DNA from 3 places in the Microbulbifer discodermiae genome. Region 2 is predicted to be linked to each of the others. Evidence: predicted binding sites of a transcription regulator. Region 2 holds the regulator's gene; each other region holds the start of a gene.
What was found. Region 2 encodes PhoB, which activates phosphate uptake and scavenging genes when phosphate is short. Its sites were predicted from a motif close to TGTCATAAANNTGTAACA; they were not measured.
Positions count from the first base shown of each region.

Region 1: a site for PhoB is predicted at 4,752-4,769, ahead of ppk1 (polyphosphate kinase 1). Genes of this name have one in related genera too.
Region 3: a site for PhoB is predicted at 3,451-3,468, ahead of AB1S50_RS12680 (phosphatase PAP2 family protein). Genes of this name have one in related genera too.

Region 1 covers NZ_JBFLAB010000011.1:30,849-37,842, reverse strand. The annotation lists gene AB1S50_RS06065 (alkyl/aryl-sulfatase) at 1-1,208, shown strand, start outside; gene AB1S50_RS06060 (DUF2147 domain-containing protein) at 1,259-1,675, opposite strand; gene AB1S50_RS06055 (protein adenylyltransferase SelO) at 1,802-3,268, opposite strand; gene AB1S50_RS06050 (Ppx/GppA phosphatase family protein) at 3,265-4,731, opposite strand; gene ppk1 (polyphosphate kinase 1) at 4,937-6,994, shown strand.
Region 2 covers NZ_JBFLAB010000015.1:4,498-11,491, forward strand. The annotation lists gene AB1S50_RS07475 (DUF4265 domain-containing protein) at 1-232, shown strand, start outside; gene yaaA (peroxide stress protein YaaA) at 260-1,036, shown strand; gene AB1S50_RS07485 (DUF938 domain-containing protein) at 1,033-1,653, shown strand; gene AB1S50_RS07490 (hypothetical protein) at 1,655-2,017, shown strand; gene phoR (phosphate regulon sensor histidine kinase PhoR) at 2,085-3,386, opposite strand; gene phoB (phosphate regulon transcriptional regulator PhoB) at 3,537-4,241, opposite strand; gene ubiA (4-hydroxybenzoate octaprenyltransferase) at 4,438-5,322, opposite strand; gene AB1S50_RS07510 (chorismate--pyruvate lyase family protein) at 5,319-5,996, opposite strand; gene AB1S50_RS07515 (dicarboxylate/amino acid:cation symporter) at 6,092-6,994, shown strand, end outside.
Region 3 covers NZ_JBFLAB010000034.1:17,743-24,736, reverse strand. The annotation lists gene AB1S50_RS12690 (aldehyde dehydrogenase family protein) at 1-149, opposite strand, end outside; gene AB1S50_RS12685 (PKD domain-containing protein) at 574-3,177, shown strand; gene AB1S50_RS12680 (phosphatase PAP2 family protein) at 3,502-4,032, shown strand; gene AB1S50_RS12675 (MJ1255/VC2487 family glycosyltransferase) at 4,029-5,108, shown strand; gene AB1S50_RS12670 (ATP-binding protein) at 5,133-6,500, opposite strand; gene AB1S50_RS12665 (response regulator transcription factor) at 6,515-6,994, opposite strand, start outside.

The DNA of each region.
Region 1 (6,994 bases), on a different contig from region 2:
CGGAGGTCATCACCAAAAACGGGCAGACGGTGGAACTCGATGGCCTGACCTATGAATTTTTGCTAGCGCCGGGATCAGAGGCTCCCGCGGAGATGCATTTTTATATACCCCAGCTGAATGCCGTAACGGCGGCCGAGAATGCCAACCACACGCTGCATAATCTGTATACCCTCCGGGGGGCCAAGGTCCGGGATGCGCGGGCCTGGTCCTCCTATCTGGATGACACATTGCGCCGTTGGGGAGACAAGGCCAAGGTGTTGTTCGGCCCACACCACTGGCCGACCTGGGGCCGGGAAAATGTGGTCAACCACCTTAAAAAACAGCGCGACCTGTATAAGTATCTCAACGACCAGACCCTGCGGCTTGCCAATCACGGCTACAACATGGTTGAGGTGGCGGAGATGATGGAGCTTCCCCCTGAACTAGCCGACTACTGGGCAAACCGGGGTTACTACGGCAGCGTCAACCACGACACCCGCGCGGTGTGGAATTATTATCTGGGTTTTTTCGATGGCAATTCGGCGCGCCTGTACCCCCTGCCTCCGGCGGAGGCGGGCAAGCGATTCGTGGAGTATATGGGGGGATCGGACAAGGTGATGGAGCGCGCCAGAACAGATTTTGATGCGGGCGATTACCGCTGGGTTGCGCAGGTGATGGACCAGGTGGTCTCTGCGGAACCGGACAATGATGCCGCGCGAAACCTGCTGGCAGATGCGCTGGAACAGCTGGGTTACCAGCAGGAGAATGGCTCCTGGCGCAACTTCTTTCTCAGCGGTGCCAAAGAACTGCGGGGCGGAGTGCAGAAGCTGCCCGTTCCGGTACCCGCCAGTGCCGACTCTATTCGCAGCATGCCCATAGAGGACTTTTTCGACTACCTTGCCATCCGGCTGAATGGCCCCAAGGCGGCGGGGAAAAACATCTCCGTCAACCTATCGCTACCGGACGTGAAGGGTAACTATTCTCTGGTGTTGGAAAATGGCGTACTGAATTACGGTGCGCCTGTCGATCGTCCGGACACGAGCCTGACTATCAACCGCAGCGATCTTAATGACATTATTCTCGGCACGGTGGCTGTGGAAGACAAGTTGCAGGACGGGTCACTAAAACTGACCGGGGATCGGGAACAGCTGAAAACTCTGCTGTCCCTGCTCGACACTTTCGAATTCTGGTGGAATCTGGTAACACCCAACCCGCCAATGAAAAACTAGCGCCCTTGATCCGGTGCTGTCACTGGTGTTTTAAGGGTGGCAATAGCCGCCTAGCTGGGCCGGGTCCAGGTCTGGGTGCGGTAGAAGAAACCCAGGTAGCCGCGCACTTTCAGCTGCCCGCCCTCGAGCCAGAGCTTGCAGTCGTAGACTTTGCCGTTGTTGGGGTCCAGAATCTGTCCGCCCTCGTACTTGTCGCCGCTTCTCACCATGCCGGTGATGACATCCATGCCCACGATGGGTTTGCCTTTGCGATCGCCGGGACATTTATCGCACACTGTGTCGTCGGGCCTCATCAAGAGGTCCACGACACGACCGTAATATTTTCCGCCCTTCTGATAAATCTCGACAATGGATTTTGCCTGTCCGGTTTCGTCATCGACGGTTTGCCAGTTTCCCAACACGTCGGCGGCGCTGGCCTGCAGCGCAAACAGCAGGGCGGATGTCGCCCACAGCAGATTTCTCATCATTGTTCATATCCTTAGCTATGCAGGTGACCAGGAGCATACACCAAGTCGCTGGTGGAAAAGAGAATCTATATCCATTGTAGCCCTGGCGCGTGAAGTTTATTGTCCATGCCTCGACTTACCTCGGGTTCAGGAGGAACAGCTGATGGGTATATGCTTGCCCGATGCCGGCGGGGCCGCCGCCCAGGTTTCATGCTCCGGGTGCTCGTCAAAGGGGGATTGCAGCAGTTCAAACAGGGTCTGCAGCGGCTGAAAGTCGCCGGCTTCGGCGGCGTCTATGACTTTCTGCGCCAGATAATTGCGCAGGATAAACTTGGGGTTGGCAGCCAGCATGGCGCTGTTGCGGTCGTCGCCACTGTCGTCCCGGGCCAGCCGTTCGTCATAGTGGTGCAGCCAGTCGAGCAGTGCCTGGTGGTGCGGTTCCGGCAGCAGATTTATCAGGGCGCCGGGCGGGCGTTCGCCACCGTAGTGGGCCAGGGCGCGGAAGAACAGCGTATAGTCGGCCCGGGCCGCGGCGAGCAGTTGCAGCAGATCGGCACAGAGTTTGTGATCCCCCTCCTCGGGTTTGGCGAGACCGAGCTTGCGTCCCATGAGCGCGGCATAGTGTTCCGTAAGCTGTGGCTGAAAATCCTCCAGGGAGTCCCGCAATGTGTCGGTGCTGACCAGCGCGGAAAAAGCGTGCGCCAGGGCGTTCAGATTCCACAATACCACCCCCGGTTGTTGTTCGAAGGCGTAACGGCCCGTGTGGTCGGAATGGTTGCAGATAAATTCCGGCTCGTAATCGTCGAGAAAGCCGTAGGGACCGAAATCGAAAGTGTCGCCGATAATCGACATATTGTCGGTGTTGAGCACCCCGTGGGCGAAGCCCTGGGCCTGCCAGGCGGCCGCCAGCTCGGCACTGCGCCTCACCGCGAAGCGCAGCAGTGCCTCGGCCCGCTCCGGCGGCGGCAGGGAGAGACTCTGAGGCAGGAAGCGCCGGCAGACAAAGTCAATCAGTTGCTGTAGTGCCTGCAGTTGCCGGGTGTAGAAGAGGTACTCGAAATGGCCGAAGCGCACATGGGTGCGCGCAACCCGAATCAGCATGGCGCCGGTTTCAATGCTTTCACGGGTCACCGGTTCGTCGCTGCCGACCAGGCAGAGGGCGCGGGTGCTGCGGATACCCAGGCCGTGCAGTGCTTCTCCGGCAAGGTATTCGCGAATAGTCGAGCGCAGCACCGCGCGCCCGTCGCCAAAACGGGAATAGGGCGTCTTGCCGGCACCTTTCAGGTGCAGCTCCCACAGTCGCTGGTCCTGTTCTATCTCGCCCAGCAGCAGCGCGCGACCGTCGCCGAGGTCGGGGTTGTAGACCCCGAACTGGTGGCCGGTGTACTTCATGGCGAAGGGCCGGCTGCCCGGCAGCAGACGCTTGCCGCAGCCGATGGCGGCCCAGGCCGGGTCGCCGGCTGTGGCGGGGTCTATACCCAGCAGCGCCAGTACCGATGGATTGACGTGCAGCAGGCGGGGGTGTTCAAACGGCGTGGGTGCAACCCGGCTGCCAAAAACCTCGCCGAGGTCGGCGTAGCGGTGGCTGAGGGCAACTTGGGTCAACTTCTTCATTGTGGGCTCAATTGCAGGCTGAGGGGCTGGTTCTGCCAATGCTCCGACTCCTGGTACAACAGATCCTCGATAGCGGGATGTCGATCCAGCCACGACTGGTGTATGCGCAGAGTGTAGCCGCCCGCGTGGGCAACCAGTTGCAGCTCGCCGGCGTTGCGGTCACTGCGGTCCCGGTGAATGGTACAGGCCAGCCGCAGGCACAGCAGCAGGTCCGGACTGGGGTGGAAGCCGTAGTGCTCCCGCGGCGGTTTGATGCGCCCGCGCTGATTGCGCACCAGGTGTGCGATGTTTTCCTGCTCGCTGGTACCGAAACCCGCCAGGTCCGCGTGTTCGATCATATAGGCGCCCAGCCTGCGGAAGTCGCTGTGGGACAGGGCCAGGCCCAGCTCGTGCAGTTGCGCGGCCCAGCGCAGGCGCCGGTGTTCGTCGTCGGACTGGGGGCGCAGCTGCGACAAAAAGTGCAGGGCTGTGTCACCGATGCGCTGCGCCTGGCGCCGGTCCACCCGGGATTGCTGCATCAGCGCTGTCACCGTATCGCTGCGCCTGTCGCCGCCGTGCAGGCGACCGGCGAGATCGTGCACTATGCCCTCGCGGATGGCGTAGGGGGAGACGCGCATGGCGCGGATATCGAGTTCACAAAAGATACCGTGCAGTATCGCCAGGCCGGCGGCAAACACCGGTCGTCGTTCCGGCTCCAGGCCGGCCAGGTCGATCTCCTCCACCCGAGGGGTGTCGGCCACCTTTGCGGCGAGTTGGTCCAGCGCCCGCCGCTCGATCTCCCCCGGCTCGCCGCGATTGAGAATCCGGGCGACGGATTTGATGGTGCCGGAAGCGCCGATCACCTGTGCCCCGTCGGCCAGGTGCTGCAGTTCCTGCAGCTCCGCCCGTGCGGCGCGGCGCGCGCGCTGGAAATTATTGCCATTGGCGGTGCGAATTCTGCCGTCGGTGAAAAAGCGCCCGCTGTATGAGACGCAGCCCATAAACAGGCTCTGTAACTGCTGTGGGGTTTCGACCCCGCGCACCAGCTCGGTGGAGCCGCCGCCGATATCGATGACACAGCGCTGTTGCGGAGGGCCGGTGGCAGCGGCCATCACACCGCTGTAGATAAGGCGCGCCTCCTCGATGCCGCTGATAATATCGATGGGCACGCCGAGGATGGATTCCGCCCGCTCCAGGAAGTCGTCGGCATCGCGGACCAGGCGCAGGGTATTGGTGCCGACACAGCGCACATGGTCCGCCGGCAGGCCGGCCAGCACCGGGCGGAAGCGGTGCAGTGCCGCAAGGGCCCGTTCTGCCACCGCCGGGTCCAGGTGGCGCTTTGGGTCCAGGCCCTCTGCCAGGCGCACCATGGCGCGGTCGGTGTGCAGGCGCACCATACGCTGTTCACGAAACTCCGCCAGCAACAGGTGGAAGCTGTTGGACCCCAGGTCCGGTGCGGCATAGCGTTCGATGTCCTGCTCCATGCACTACTCAGTCAATAAACTGTCATCTGAATGTAGCAAACTGCCCTGCTATGATTAACCCGGCAGTCAATCAGTCCCCTTGTTCCCCCGCTGATTGCCGTCCCTGAAATCCACTGAGGTAAGGGTATGCAGGCACTCACTTCCAGTGCCGGGGCCCGACCGGGAATCGGATTGGCCCGGGTCCATTTTGATCGGACGCTTTTGCATGCCCAATAATACGCCCCTCTACCCCAAAGAGCTAAGCTGGCTCTCTTTCAACGAACGTGTGCTGCAGGAAGTGGAGGATGAGAGTGTGCCCGTTATCGAGCGGGTGCGCTTTCTCGGGATCTTTTCCAGCAACCTGGATGAATTCTACCGTGTGCGGGTGGCGGATGTGCGCCGCCTGGCCGCGTTTGCCAAGGGGCCGGAACAGAGAGACAGGTTCCGCGAACTGTTGAACAGGATCAACGAAAAGGTGTTGCGGCTTCAGCACCGCTCCTTTGCCGCCTACAGCAAGGTGTTGGCGGATCTCGACAGGCACCAGATCCACATAGTCAACGAAGATCAGTTGTGTGAACGCCAGCTCAGTTTTGTGGAAAATTATTTTCACGACGAAGTACTGCCGGAGCTGGAGCCCTTCTTTATCGATGACCGCGACACCATGCCGCTGCTCAATGAGGTAAGTATTTACTTCGCCATTTACCTGCGCCTTGAAGACGGCTCAGAACGCTTCGCGGCGATGGAGATCCCCACCGACAATCTGCCGCGTTTCGTGACGATTCCACCGCGCCGGGACCGGCAGGAAAAAGTCTACATAGTGCTCGACAACATCATCCGCGCCTGTCTGGCGGAGGTGTTCCGCTATGTGTTGCCGATCAAGTCCGCACAGGCCTATATGTTCAAGATCAGCCGCGACGCGGAACTGGAGCTGGGGGAGTATATAACCCAGAACATCGTCGACCGTGTGACCAAATCCCTGAAAAAGCGCAAACAGGCGGACCCGGTGCGCCTGGCCTACGATGCCAGCATGCCGGAGGTACTGTTGCAGCTGGTGAAGAAGAAACTGAAGATGGGGCGCTACGACAGCTATACACCCGGAGGGCGCTACCACAACTCCAAGGATTTTATGGCCTTTGCAGCGGACTCGGCGCGGCTCTGCTACAAGCGCCCGAAACCGATTCTGATCCTGCCGCGGGGGGAAAGTGTATTCGACCAGCTGAGGCGGCGCGACCAGCTGCTGTATTACCCCTACCACAGCTTCCGCGCCATCACCAACCTGCTGATATCGGCCGCCATCGATCCCCAGGTACGGGAAATCCGTATCAATCTCTACCGGGTGGCGAAAAATTCCCGTGTGGTGGCGGCACTGGTGAACGCAGTGCGCAATAACAAGCGGGTCACGGCGGTGGTGGAATTGCAGGCGCGCTTCGATGAGCTGGCCAATATTCACTGGTCCAATGAACTGCGTGACGCCGGGGTCAATGTCATCTACGGCGTTCCAGGACTGAAGGTGCACTGCAAGCTGATTTCCATCCTGCGCCAGGAGGGCGGCGAGCGGGTTTACTACAGCCACCTGGGTACGGGCAATTTCAACGAGAGCACTGCCAGGGTCTACTGCGATATCAGCCTGCTTACCAGCGACCAGGGGCTGGGGCAGGATGTTTACCAGGTGTTCGAGTTTATCCAGTACACACATCAGCGCCCCACCTACAACTATATCGCGGTGTCGCCCTACACCAATCGCCCGGCGCTGATCGCCGCCATCGACCGGGAGATCGAAGCCGCCGAGGCGGGCAGGGAAGCGGCGCTGTTTTTCAAGTGCAACAATCTGGTGGACAGCCAGGTGGTGGAGCGGCTCTACCGCGCCAGCGCCGCCGGGGTCAGGGTTCGTATCATAGTGCGGAGCATGTGCTCACTGGTGTGTGAAACCCCGGGGTTGTCCGACAATATAGAGGTGATCAGCCTGGTGGATAAGTATCTGGAACACGCGCGGGTATACCTGTTCCACAATGATGGGGACCCCCAGGTGTGGCTGTCGTCCGCCGACCTTATGACCCGCAATCTGGACCACCGGGTGGAAGTGACTTTTCCCATCACCGATGAAATGCACCGGGATTCCATCAAACAAATTATGGAACTCCAGTGGAGCGACAATCATAAGGCGCGGGTGCTGGATGCGGAGCAGAGCAACACCCGTATCGCCAACCGGGGCACTGGGCGGGACCTGCGGGCCCAGGATGCTATCTATACCTACCTGAAGCGGCAGAGGTTGTCGGAGCAATGA
Region 2 (6,994 bases):
GTCCGACCAGCTGACCCCGCAACTGGAGAAACTCGGCGGCGAACTGGACCTGGAGACGCCTAGGTTGCTGGTCTACAGCATCCACGTGAGTTGCGGCTTTGCGGACATCGAGAAGATTCTCAACCAGGCCTGCGACGGAGCCAATAGCGTCTGGTACTACGGCAACGTATACGACCCGGAGGACGGGCAGACGCCGCTGAACTGGTGGCGGGATATCCTGGCGCCCGAGTAACCTCCGCAACAGCAACCAAGGACAATTATGTTAATCGTCATTTCCCCGGCCAAGACGCTCGACTACGACAGCGATATACCGGCACTGGACTCCACTGAGCCGGAATTCCCCACCGATTCAGCCGCCTTGGTCAAAGAGCTGCGCAAACTGAGCCCTCAGGATATCTCCAGCCTGATGAAAATCTCCGATAAGCTGGGCACCTTGAATTACGACCGCTTCCAGAGCTGGAAGCGAAAATTTACCGAGAAAAACTCCCGCCCCGCGCTGCTCGCTTTCAAGGGCGATGTCTATACCGGCCTCGATGCGGAGACCATGGGCAAACGCGACTTCGCCTATGCGCAAAAACACCTGCGTATTCTGTCCGGCCTCTATGGCCTGCTGCGGCCGCTGGACCTGATGCAGCCCTACCGCCTGGAGATGGGCACCAAGTTTGCCAACGCCCGCGGCAACAACCTCTACGATTTTTGGGGTGACAAAATCACCCAGGCATTAAATACACAGCTGAGCGCACTGAAAAGCCGCGAACTGGTCAATCTGGCATCCAATGAATATTTCAAATCGGTGCAACCAAAAGAATTGCAGGCCGAGATTGTCACCCCACATTTTAGGGACCTGAAGAACGGCCAATACAAGATGATCAGTTTTTTCGCCAAGAAAGCGCGCGGCCTGATGAGCCGCTGGGCCATAGACCACCGGGTGAAGAAAGCCGCAGAACTGAAAGCCTTCACCGAGGCCGGCTATGCCTTTAACCCCCAGTTGTCGCAGGGCAACGACTGGGTCTTCACCCGGGAGCAGGCGTCATGAATGCGCCCCGCGACGATCTTCTGCCGGACGCACCCTCCTGCGGGCGCAACCGGGAACCCATACTGTCTCACCTAAAGCGCCTGCTGGCGGACCCCCAGTGCCTGCTGGAGATCGGCAGTGGTACCGGCCAGCACGCGGTCTATTTCGCTCCCCGCCTGCCCCATGTGCGCTGGCAGACCACCGACCGGGCAGACAAGCTGCCGGGCATCCGCGCCTGGCTGGAAGCGGAACCGGCAACCAACCTGCTGCCGCCCCTGCAGCTGGATGTGAGCGGCGAATGGCCACCGGTTCAAGCCGACACTATTTTTACCGCCAACACCTTTCACATAATGTCCGCGGTAACGGTAGAGGCCCTGTTTCGGCACCTGCCCCTGGCCCTGCGCCCCGGCGGGCGCCTGATCGTGTACGGGCCTGTTAAGATTGGCGGCGAGTTTGTGGGCCAGGGCAATGCCGCTTTCGATCAGAGCCTGCGCCAGGGCGACCCCGATATGGGCATCCGCGATCTGGAGTGGCTCGACGGCCTGGCAGAGGCGGCGGGCCTGCGACGGACGGAACTGAATTACCTACCGGCCAACAACCAGTTGATGGTGTGGCACAAAACAATAGAGGGGAGTTGAGATGCCCGAGTGGTTTGAAATGTCCGTGGTTATCGCCTTCGCCATTGCAGCGGTATTTTTTTTCGCCAAGTACCGGGAGACGGCCACCGCCCTGCACGAATGCGAACGCATGAAGAAACGCCTCTCCAGCGATCTGGACCGCTACCGCGACGTACCCCGCCTGCGCGCCCTGCGCGACGCTTTGATATCCACCGATCAACTGCCTGTGGATGACGACGGGCGCGAACACCTGCTGGTGCGGGACTCTGAACGACAACTGTACCATGTCACCCTGAACCACCAGGCGCAGGCCGTCAGCGAAGGCCAGGAGGTGACGTACCGCAGGGACGGTATTGAGCGGCTGCTGCAAGAGCTGGGAGACTAGGGCCTGTTGAGAAAGTATTTTTCAACAGCCTGCTAGGTCTGTTCACACCGAGTAAGTTGGCCCTAACTCAGGCCGCCGTTGCCGAGTCCAGTTTATGTGGTGGGAAATGCAGGGCAAAGGTACTGCCGCAGCCCGGCGTACTTTCTATGGTCATGTCGGCGCCGTGGCGCAGCAGTATATGTTTGACAATGGCAAGGCCGAGGCCGGTGCCGCCACTGTCCCGGGAGCGGCCCGCATCGACACGATAGAAACGCTCGGTGAGGCGCGGAATATGAATGGGCTCTATGCCGATACCACTGTCCCGCACGGAGAAGTGGCCTCCCTGCTCATCCACCCACCAGCGCAGGGCGATGGGACCGCCTTCCGGGCTGTATCTGACTGCATTCAGTACCAGATTGGCAAAGGCGCTGTGTAATTCCGAGGCCTCCCCGGTCAGCACCGCGTCCCCGCTACAATCGATGCTGATCTCATGCTGCCCGCCGCTGAAACTGCGCGCCTCGTGGGCGACCTGCCCGATCAATTCCCTGACCGACACCCTGTCGCTACCATGATCGAGTTCGGACGTCTCCAGCCTCGACAGCAGTAGCAGGTCGTTGACCAGGTCGGTCATACGGTCTGCCTGCTCGCGCATCTGCAGCAGCGGGCGCTGCCAGCCCGCCGGTGCCTGGCCACTGGTTTCCAGGGTTTCCAGATAGCCGGCGATCACCGTCAGGGGTGTGCGCAGCTCGTGGGAGACATTGGCGACGAAATCCCGGCGCATCTGCTCCAGGTTGTGCAGGCGGGTGATATCGCGAACTATCACCAAGGCCTCATCGCGTCCGAAACGGGTGACCTCCAGCTGCAGGGTGCGCGCCTCGTTCCCCGGCGCCGGCATGGTCAGCGGTGTGCCGGCAGATGGCTCCCCAGTGTGCATCAGGCGGGCAAAACCCGGGTCGCGCACAAAATTCACCAGTGGCTGACCGGTATCCCCGGGCTGCAGCGCCAGCAATTCGCCCCCAGCCGGATTCCACCAGGCCAGATTGCCGCCATCCTCCAGTGCCACAATGCCCTCGCGCAGGGCGCCGGTGCTGTCCTGGACCCGGCGCAACATGGTGTGGAGTTTCTGTTTCTCGCGGCGGTGACGGCGCTGCATCCGGTAAAAATCGTCGAAGATTTCGCCCCAGATACCAAACATGGTGGGCACTGCACCCCGGCGGCCGTTGGCCAGCCACAGGCTAAAGCGACTTTGCTGCCACAGCATCCAGCTCACATAAATGGCGAGCCCCATGGCAATCGCTAACAGCCAGTTCCCGGACGAGAAACCGAAAATAATACAGCCGAGAGCGATCACCAGAAAGCGCGCGAGTTCGCCGATACTGCGTTCCAGCATGGTGGTTGGTTCTCTCCATCATTGGATTCGAGCGGGGGCAGGTCCGTAGCGACCATTCGCTCTGGGCGCCGGCATTTTATTGGTATGGTAATCTTTCGCGCCGGGCCCCGGGTCTGTCCAGCGAACCCCCGATCCCGCGTGGGGGAATTGTCACACTTTTTCCGCAGTTTGCACAGAAAAGCGATAGCCGGTACCGCGCACCGTCTGCACATAGCGCTCGTGGCCGTCCATGCTCAGCGCCTTGCGCAGACGGCGGATATGCACGTCCACGGTGCGCTCCTCTACGTAAACATTGCCACCCCAGACATGGTCCAGCAGCTGGGCCCGGGTATAGGCCCGCTCCTGATGGGAGAGGAAGAAAGTCAGCAGGCGAAATTCGGTGGGGCCCATATCCACTGCCCGTCCATTGATGGTGACCCGGTGGCAAATGGGGTCGAGCACCAGTTTGTCGGCGGTGAGGGGCTCCTCCGGTGAAGACGGCCCGGCGCGGCGCAATACCGCTTTCAGGCGCGCCACCAGCTCCCGGGGGGAGAAAGGTTTGGTGATATAATCATCGGCACCGGTTTCCAGTCCCTTGATTTTGTGATCCTCCTCGCCCTTGGCGGTGAGCATGATAATCGGCAGCGAGGCGGTCAGCTCGTCCCGCTTGAGACGGCGGGCCAGCTCCACACCGGAAATATCCGGCAGCATCCAGTCCAGCAGCATCAGATCCGGCTTTTCATCGATTGCCAGGGCGTGCGCGGCCTGGGCATTCTCCGCTTCGATACAGCGGTAGTCTGCCATCTCCAACGCCACACGCAGCATTTCCCGCACTGACGCTTCATCATCGACGATTAGAATGGTTTTACTGTGCATCCTGATCCCATAAGTGATGTCCGTTCGACGCACATTTAACGGCAACTCAGTGACAAATATATGACAGCCGGAGCGCCCCGCACATTAATTTAATGACCCATGGGTAACGATCACCGGGGCAAAAATTCGGGGGGAAATAATCGCCGGAGCATTGGGAACTTAATCCCAACACTGGCGGGAAAGCTGGGCACTGGTTTTATCCATTGATGAACTGGTCCACCAAAATTCCAGCAAAGATCAGTGCGCCGACCCAGTTGTTATTGATAAACGCCATGAAACAGGCCTCGCGCCGGCGCTCCCGCACCAGCCACTGCTGGTATACAAACAGGCCCGCGACCGCCGCCAGGCTGACCAAATAGACAGCGCCCAGCTGAAACTGCCGCCCGATCAACAGCAGCGCAAAAATTGTCATTCCCTGCAGGGCACCGGTCATCGCGCGGTCCATGTCCCCGAACAATATGGCGGTGGACTTGACCCCGATACGCAGGTCGTCGTCCCTGTCCACCATCGCATAAAAGGTATCGTAGGTGACGGTCCACAGCAGGTTGGCGGTGAAGAGCAGCCATGCCTGCGGCGGCACTGCGCCGGTGCTGGCGGCAAAGGCCATGGGTATACCCATACTGAAGGCCGCGCCCAGGACCACCTGGGGCAGGTGGGTGTAGCGCTTGGCGAATGGGTAGGCGGCCGCCAGCACCACCGCCAGCAGCGACAGCTTTACCGTCAATGCATTGGTAGTCAGCACCAGCAGAAAGGCCACCAGGCTCAGGCCGGCAAACAGCCACAGTGCGCCGGCCGCACTGACCGCGCCGGTGGCCAGTGGCCGCGCTGCGGTCCGCTTCACCCGGCCGTCCACATTGCGGTCGGCGAAGTCGTTGACCGCGCAGCCGGCGGCCCGCATCAACAGCACTCCCAGGGTAAACACCGCAAACAGGTGCAGTCCGGGCCACCCCGGGGACGCCAGCCACATCGCCCACCAGGTGGGCCACAGCAGCAGCATCCAGCCAACGGGCCTGTCCATGCGGGCAAGCTGCCAATAGGGCAGTACCGCCGGCCAGCGCTGGGCGATTTGTTGACTGATCACTCTGCCTCCCCGAGCTTCATATCGCTGGGCTGCTGTCCGGTGCCGCCGGTACAGGGCGGCCCGGCGGGGCGAAAGCTACCGAGAAAGGTCTCCGCCACCAACAGGGGCTTGTCGCGCAACCAGAAAGTGGAGCGGCGCCCCCAGGCACTGTCCCCCGCGTCCTCCAGTTCCGCCAGCCGGCAGTCCGGGTTGCGCCGCAACTGGTTGAGCAGAATGGGGCCGCGCCGCATGTCCGCCTCACAGAACAGCAGCTCTCCCAGTGGCCGGTCATCGAGGCTGCGCAGATAGCGGGACTTGCCCTGCAGGCTGCGCATGGGCAGCACGCTGCGCGCGTAAACCCAGGGAACACCGCCGCCACACAACAACACCTCGCGCACCAGGGCGAGTTGGCGCGGTCGCAGGCCCAGTGCGCGGCGCTCCTCCTGCGCCGGTCGCCGCCAGCTTTGGCTGAGCACCCTGACGGCCAGGCACCCGCGACTCTCTCGCTTCAGTGCCGCGGTCAACGAGCCCGGATACCATAGCCAGGGCCGCAGCCGCGCCGGCGGCTGGCCGTGCACAGCCTCCAGCGGTTCAGCCAGCCAGGCTCCGTACGGAACATAGGGGGATTGGTACAACGCTGCCCTCGGTGCAAAATCAAAGCCGCATTGTACCCGCTCGGCGGTGGGGTTGATCAAGCCGCAAGGTTGGACCTTTGCTCAGGGGCGCGGCGACGGATATAGTGCCCTTTCCCTCGAGACAATAATGAACCCTTCCGAAGAGTGATATCGCTATGGGCCTCACCACCAAAATCGTAATGGCGATGCTGCTGGGCATAGTCGTCGGCGTTTTGCTGAATTTCCTCAATGCCAGTCAACTGCTGGGCAGCGGCGTGACCGAGTTTATCAACAGCTACCTGACAGAGGGCCTGTTCGACATCATCGGGCGCATATTTATCGCCTCGTTGAAGCTGATGGTGGTACCGCTGGTGCTGGTATCCCTGATCTGCGGCGCCTGCGCCCTGTCCGAGGGCAGCCGCATGGGCATGCTGGCGGGCAAAACCGTGGTGCTCTACCTGGTGACCACCGCTGCAGCAATCACACTGGCACTGTGCATGGCGCTGCTGTTTCAGCCGGGTATGGGCATGACGGACGTGGTGGCCGATGCGACCTTTCAGCCCAAGCCGGCCCCTCCCCTGTCGGAGGTATTGGTGAATATCTTTCCCACCAACCCGGTGGATGCCATGGCCAAGGGCAATATGCTGCAGATTATCGTGTTCGCGCTGTTGATGGGTTATGCCGTAGCCCGCACCGGCGAGGCCGGCCGCCGCGTAGCCGATTTCTTCAGTGATCTCAACGATGTGATTATGCGCATGGTCGGCGTGCTGATGGTATTTGCACCCTATGGGGTATTCGCCCTGCTGGCGAACAAGATTGCGCAACTGGGTGTCGATGCCATATTCCAGCTGGGCAAGTATTTCCTGGTAGTGCTGGCGACCCTGCTGCTGCACGCGCTGGGTGTCTATTCAATTCTGCTCAAGTTGCTGTCGGGACTGAATCCCCTCGAACTGCTGAAAAAGATGCGTCCGGCCATGGTGTTCGCCTTCAGCACGGCCTCTTCGGCGGCGACGATTCCAGTGACTCTCTCCACGGTGGAAAAGCGCCTGGGGGTGGACAACAAGGTGGCGGCCTTCACT
Region 3 (6,994 bases), on a different contig from region 2:
GACACGATCATGGCGTTGCTCCCCCCAAGCTCCAGCAACGAGCGCCCCAGGCGGGCTCCGACCGTCTGCCCCACGCTGCGCCCCATGGCGGTGGAACCGGTGGCGGAAACCAGCGGGAAGCGTTTGTCCCCGGACATGGCCAGGCCGATTTCCCGATCGCCAATACAGCGGAGCCTGAGGTTGCACCGAATTAATCAGGGGCTCCATAACCAGTACGCAGTAACTACGCAATTCATTTTACTATCGGATCATGGACATTTCCCCAGAAAATTAATGAAAAAATTTTCGCCAACAGGTTGCTATCCCAAACAAAAATACCCGGACTGCAAACCATACGTGTAACCGGTTGATTTTCGATAGAGAGTCAGCGCACAAGCACCACCAGCCGGGGCAGATAAAATCCCGGCGAGCCTTTTATATACCAGCTCCAGGAGGAATCAATTTATCTGCGGCTTGATAAATTGGCACAAATATTCTGAGACTTGATAGGCAGTTGTAAATATAAATATTTTTTATACTTTACTAGCAGATTAAAAATTACGCGCTACTAATAAATACAAAGGATCTATACACATGAGAGCTCTAATAAGAATTTTCCTGGCGGGATCGATATTTCTGCCGGGCTTAGCCTTCTCCGCCGAGGAATGGCAGAGTAAAAGTTACTCAGGGGGCGATCAAGTCTGCCTTGATGGCAACTTATACGAAGCCAAATGGTGGGCCGGCTCCTCTGACAAACCGTCGCCGGACGCTCCAACATCGGTAGCTGACCCTAACTGGGGTCAAGAGGCATGGTTACTGATTGAGTTGAATGCAGTGGAATGTGGAGGTGAAGATACTACGGTCAATACAGCACCTATTGTAGTGTTGGCACCTAAAATAACTGTACAAACGCCTACAGCAGTTACCCTTGATGCCAGTGGCTCTTATGATGAACAGTCAGATGCCTTAACGTATCAATGGACCCAAATACAAGGCCTGACGCTACCTATAGCGAATGCAGGTCAGGCAAAAGCAACCATTGACCTTCCAAGCCTATCCGAAGATACAAGTTTTATCTTTGAAGTAGCTGTATCGGATGGCACATCCACAGCGAGTAGAAGTATCATCATTAATGCCCGGGCATCTGTAGCTGACAATCATGCGCCGGTAGCCAATGCAGGCGCTGACTTCACCATTCAGTTACCGCAGCAAAATATCAGTCTAAATGCATCGGCTTCAACAGATCCAGACGGCGATAACCTGACTTATCACTGGACACAGATTTCAGGCCCCCAGGTTTTACTCCACAATAGTATGACTGCGCTTCCTTATTTTTCCGTTGTGAGCTTGGAAACCGAGGCCCAGTATATCTTTGAAGTAAAGGTAAGCGATGGAGTAGAGACAGCTGCGGACCGCGTGACTGTGACTTTAAAGCCAGAAGCGTTGGGAGGTGACAGCGCTTACCAATATGATATTGGCCAAATAAACACGAAAAATGCGCTAGAAGAAAATACCGTGTTTATCGTTCAGATAAATAATCCTTCAGATTCACTTGATTTTGAATGCAGCATTCCAGCGGGTTGGTTACTGAATTACCAGTGGCCTTATCAACTTGGAAAATGTGTTAACGGCATGACGGATACTGTCAAGATCGGTGAAAAAAGAGCAGACACAAATCTTATTGCACCGCTTCAATCCAGCTATAGAAACCGAATTTGGGCAAAAGATGCCAGCACACAATTTGACTATCGGATAAAACAGGAGACCAACCAGCAAGGCGAAACTGTAGAATACCAAAACAACAGGTTAATTAGAATCAAACTGGATAAAACACAAACCAAGCCAGCCAGATCCTCACAAGTATTATTAAGCGATATACTTGAACTCAACAAGCCTGCAAAAGTCGACTTAAGCAACATTTCCATAACAGACAATACGCTGACAAATAATACGCCTTATACTTTAAATAAATTAAATCTGGCATTGAATAACAATGTATTCAAGGTAACCTTGGAACCTTCACTGCCGGCTTACTCAAAGGCAAATATTGCCACTGAATGGACTGGTGCCACAGTTATCAACTCTGAATCAATATCGAATTCAGTCATTAACTATCAGGCACAAAGGATACACGCTCAGACTTCCAATTCGCGTTATTTGAATGACGTGGAGCGCTCGAACTCTGAAAAAGCTCAAATTTATGATCGCTTTATGATGAACTCTCCGGAAAGTTTAAATAAAGTGACTGAACACCTAAAGCTTATTTGCAATGATAATTCCACCTGTAAAAATTATGGCGATACCGCTGAAAACTATGCAATAGATACTTATTTTGCCAAGTCAGTATCTGCTGTAAATACCGACTTGTGGATTGATAACGATGTATGGGGTTTGGCGACCGCATCAGCGTTAAGCTTTATTGCAACCTCCATGTCAGAGAACAGTCACGTCATCTGGATGCATCCCACACTGATGGGTTATATGGCAACGGGAACCTACAGTAAGCAGATAGAGGGTTGGCAGGCGTTAATACATGAGTATTATCATAATCATGGATTTGGCCATGCGGACGGATGGCCATCCGCAAATGGAATCGATGATTTGTTTGGTAAAAAAGTAGTCGATGACTATCTGGTTAATATCGGAACCCGGTATATTCCGTCCGACATCGTTACAATGGGGCGTTACGATAAAACCAGCGATCAGTATATTTTTGAGCTTTACAGCGATAACTTTGATGTTGAGCAATTAAGTTTAAGGCTTTTATCAACGGATGACCTGCGCATCGAAGTTACCCAAAATAATACTAATCAAATAAAACTAAAATTTTTAGACACACCAGTGGCTGGCGTGTACCTGTCATTTTTTACGGATAAATCGCCGCAAATGTCAACCGTCGCACTGGATTTCACAGTTGAAATAAACACGAAGTTAGCGCTGGGCAAATTTAATGAAAATATTGCAGGCTTGCTTTCCGAGTACGATATTATTTACGTCAGCACAGCGGATGGCGCCTGGGCTGGTGAGTTTTATCTGCCAAGTGACAACGTCCAAAAAGGTAAAATAGTGAGTTTTACTCATAAGGCCACCTTCTCGTCTTCTATCTACCATGACGGGCTGAGAGAGGTAATTACAACAGGGGAAGATCGGGCCTATGAATTCAATGGAACCCATTGGGAAGTTATAGATGAAGAGTAAAGCTCTACGCCCGACCCGGTAGCCAATAGGCTGCGGAAAAAGGTGTGCCAGCACCTGCTGTATGGGCAGGAAGGTTGGGGCCGCAAATCAGGCCTGTAACGCGTGATTTGCGGCCGGCAAGCCCGTACCCAGGGCTTGTGGCATCAATTGAACAGTGTTGGCCCCTCAAGACAGCCCGCCCTGACCTTCCCCAAGCGGTGCCACAGGCTTCTCTGGGTCAGTAATCAATGTATCAGAGGCTCCCGGAGCCCACCCCTCCAAATTTCATTTTCCTGACATAAATCTGTCAACACTGCGCAATCTGTGCCGCCTAAGTTGGCCCCCATGCGAAACCTAGCCGTCACTATCAAAAGTTTCGACGTGTCACTGGCCCTGCGTATGGTGCAGCGCGCTTCGAGACCCGCATCCTGTAAAAGCTATCTGTGGCTGTCCAGGTCCGCGGACGGTTGGCTGTACCTGCTCTCGCCCCTGGCGGTGGCACTGGTCAGCGGCACCGCCGCTGCGATCAAGTTTTTATACATCTGCGGCGCCGCCTTCGCCGTGGAGCGGTCCCTCTACTGGACCATCAAAAACACCACCCGGCGGCTGCGCCCGCCGCAGGCGATTCCCGGCATGCGCTCGATCATTGTCGCGAGTGACCGTTTCAGCCTGCCTTCCGGCCACACCTCCGGCGCCTTCCTGTTCGTCACCCTGTTATCCCAGCTATTGAGCCCCCTGTGCGCCCTGGGCTACTGCTGGGCCGCGGGCGTGGGCACCTCGCGGGTGGGCCTGGGCGTACATTTCCCCACCGATGTGTGTGCCGGTGCGGCGCTGGGCACAGGTGTCGGCCTGGCGCTGGGCGGCGTTGTGCTGTGAAAATACTCTATGGGGTACAGGGTACGGGCAATGGACATATTTCCCGTGCCCGGGCCATGGCCAAGGCGCTGCAAAACCACCCGCACCTGGACGTGCAATGGCTGTTTACTGGCCGCCCCCGCGACAAACTGTTCAGCATGGACGCGTTTGGGGACTTCTGGTGGCGTGAAGGGCTGACTTTTGTGCACCGCAGGGGCAGGATCGACCAGTTGGCGACCGTCAGGCAACTGCGCCCCGGTCAGCTGTTCAGGGACATCCGCGCGCTGCCGGTGCGCAACTTCGATCTGGTGATCAGCGATTTCGAACCTGTGTCCGCCTGGGCGGCCAGGTATCGCCGCAGAGACAGCCTCGGCCTGGGGCACCAGTACGCCTTTGCCTATCCAATACCGGCGCCGCGCCACAACTGGCTGGCCCGCGCCATACTGCGGCTGTTCGCACCCACAAAGACCGGCCTCGGCAACCACTGGTATCACTTCGGCAACCCTATTCTGCCGCCCATTGCCCAAACCCACAGCGGGGACGCAAGCGACGGTGATCATATCCTCGTCTACCTGCCGTTCGAGCACCACGAAACCCTGTTGCGGGAACTGGCCAAACTACCCCAGCGGTTTATTCTCTACGGTGCGCCCACCGACCTCGCCGCGGCACAGAATCTGCTTCTGCGGCCACCCTCGGTGGACGGTTTCCAACGGGACCTGGCCTCCGCGCAGGCGGTCATCTGCAACAGCGGCTTCGAGCTGATCGCGGAGACACTGGCACAGGGTAAACCCATCCTCAGCCGCCCCCTGGCGGGACAGTTCGAACAGGAAGCCAACGCCCGGGCGCTCTCGATGCTGCAGCTGGCACAGGTGGTGAAAAACCTGGATGCCGACAGTATCGGCAGCTGGCTGGCCACCGATCCCACCGGCGTGTGTATCCAGTGGCCGGATGTGGCCGCCAGTATCGCCCTCTGGCTGGCCGAGGGTCGCAAAGTGCCGGTGCAGTCGCTGGCGGACAGTCTCTGGCGACAGGTGGCACCCGGTGGGAGCGAACGGGGCAACGCCGCGCTGCAGGTGGCGGCGGACCGGGGCCTGTGAGATTTGCGCTGCGGACGCGCCGGCTTATTTGAGGTCGATGGAGATCTCCGCGCCCCCCATCGCCGACGGCGCCACGGCGATATCGCCGCCATAGCTGTGCACTATGTCGATCACAATCGCGAGACCTATGCCCTGCCCCGGCTGTCGCTCGTCCGCACGCACACCCCGCTGGGTCACTTTGCGCCACTGGTCTTCGCTGATACCGGGGCCGTTATCCGCAACGCTGATGTGCAGTCCCCGATCACTGTCGTGATTTTTGATGGCGGCCTCGATGCGCCCGGCGCCGTATTTGTAGGCGTTGTCCAGCAGGTTGCCCAACAGCTCCATCAAATCGCCTTCATCACCGTAAAACAGGGTGTCTTCCGGGCAGTGCAAACTGACCTCGGCAGGTGTCTCCCGGTAGACCTTTTCCAGCGCTGCAACAATCTTTTGCGCCAGCGGCGCCACTTCGACACCGCGCAGAATCGACTTGGGAGTAGTTGCCACGGCGCGCTGCAACTGGTAGCTGACAATAGCGTCCATGCGCTGCACCTGTTCAATGAGATTGTTGTAGGCAGTGCGCGGGTCGGCGGAGAAATTCAATCCCTTGAGTACCGCCAGTGGCGTTTTCATACTGTGAGCCAGATCCGCGAGGGTGTTGCGGGTTTTCTCCCGCTGGCGGCGTTCATTCTCTATCAGCAGATTGAGGTTGTCGGTGAGGGGTTGCAATTCCCGCGGGAAATTGCCCTGTAGCGTATCGCTGCCACCGCGCTGCATTTTCTGCAGCGCCCGGGCGACTGTATTCAGTGGCGCCAGACCCCAGCGCAACACCAGCCACTGCACCAGCACCAGCAGCACGGCACCGAACCCCAGCCAGCGCCAAAGCGTGGAGCGGAATTGTGCAACCTGGGCGCGCAGGGGTGCGGCGTCCTCCAATACCGCAAAGGTAAACTGCTGCTGGTTGTCCAGCCCCCAGGCGACGCCCTGGCGAAAACTGGAATAGCGCCGTCCCTCCGCGTCGCCTTCGGCGGCGTCGGGCATGACAATCTGGGTGAAGGCCTGGTCCCCCTGGGGCAGTGGGCGGAGTTGTATCTGGCGGGGTGATATGGCCGACGCCGAACGCCAGATGAGTTTGCCGCTCCCATCAATCACCATACCGATCAGGCCGGAATCCGGCTGGTTGAAGCGCTGCTCCGGCAGTACCGGGGGAAAATAGAGCCGCTCCCCATCCGGTTCCGCCACCGCCAGCAGGGTGTAGACATGCAGTTGCAGCTCGCGCTGTTTCGCCTCCGCCAGCGATATGCGATAGGCGTGCTCCAGCGCACCGGAAATAAACAGTACGAAGATCACCAGCACCGCCGCGGTGACCAGAGACAGACGCCCCTTGAGGGAATTGAGCCAACTAGCGCGCACGGACAAGGGACCGTCTAGCGGGATTCATCCGGCGCGACAAATCGATAGCCGCGCCCGCGCAATGTCTCGATCGGCTTCAGCTGCGCCACCGCGTCGAACTTCCTGCGCAGCCGGCCGATAAAAACCTCGATCACATTGCTGTCCCGGTCGCAGTCCTGCTCGTAGATATGCTCCGTCAACACGGTTTTCGAAACCACCTGGTCCGGGTGCAGCATCAGGTATTCGAGCACCTTGTACTCGAACGAAGTCAGTTCCAGCTCTGCACCGTCCACCGTCACCCGCTGGGCGCTGGTATCCAGGGCAATGGACCCGGCCTTGATAGTGGGCGAGGAAAATCCCGCGGAGCGGCGCACCAGTGCGTTCAGGCGGGCCAGCAACTCTTCGGTGTGAAAAGGCTTCACCAGGTAATCATCGCCGCCCGCTTCGAGTCCGGCGACACGCTCCTGCCAGTGCCCCCGGGCGGTGAGAATCAGGATGGGAAAGTGTTTATCTTC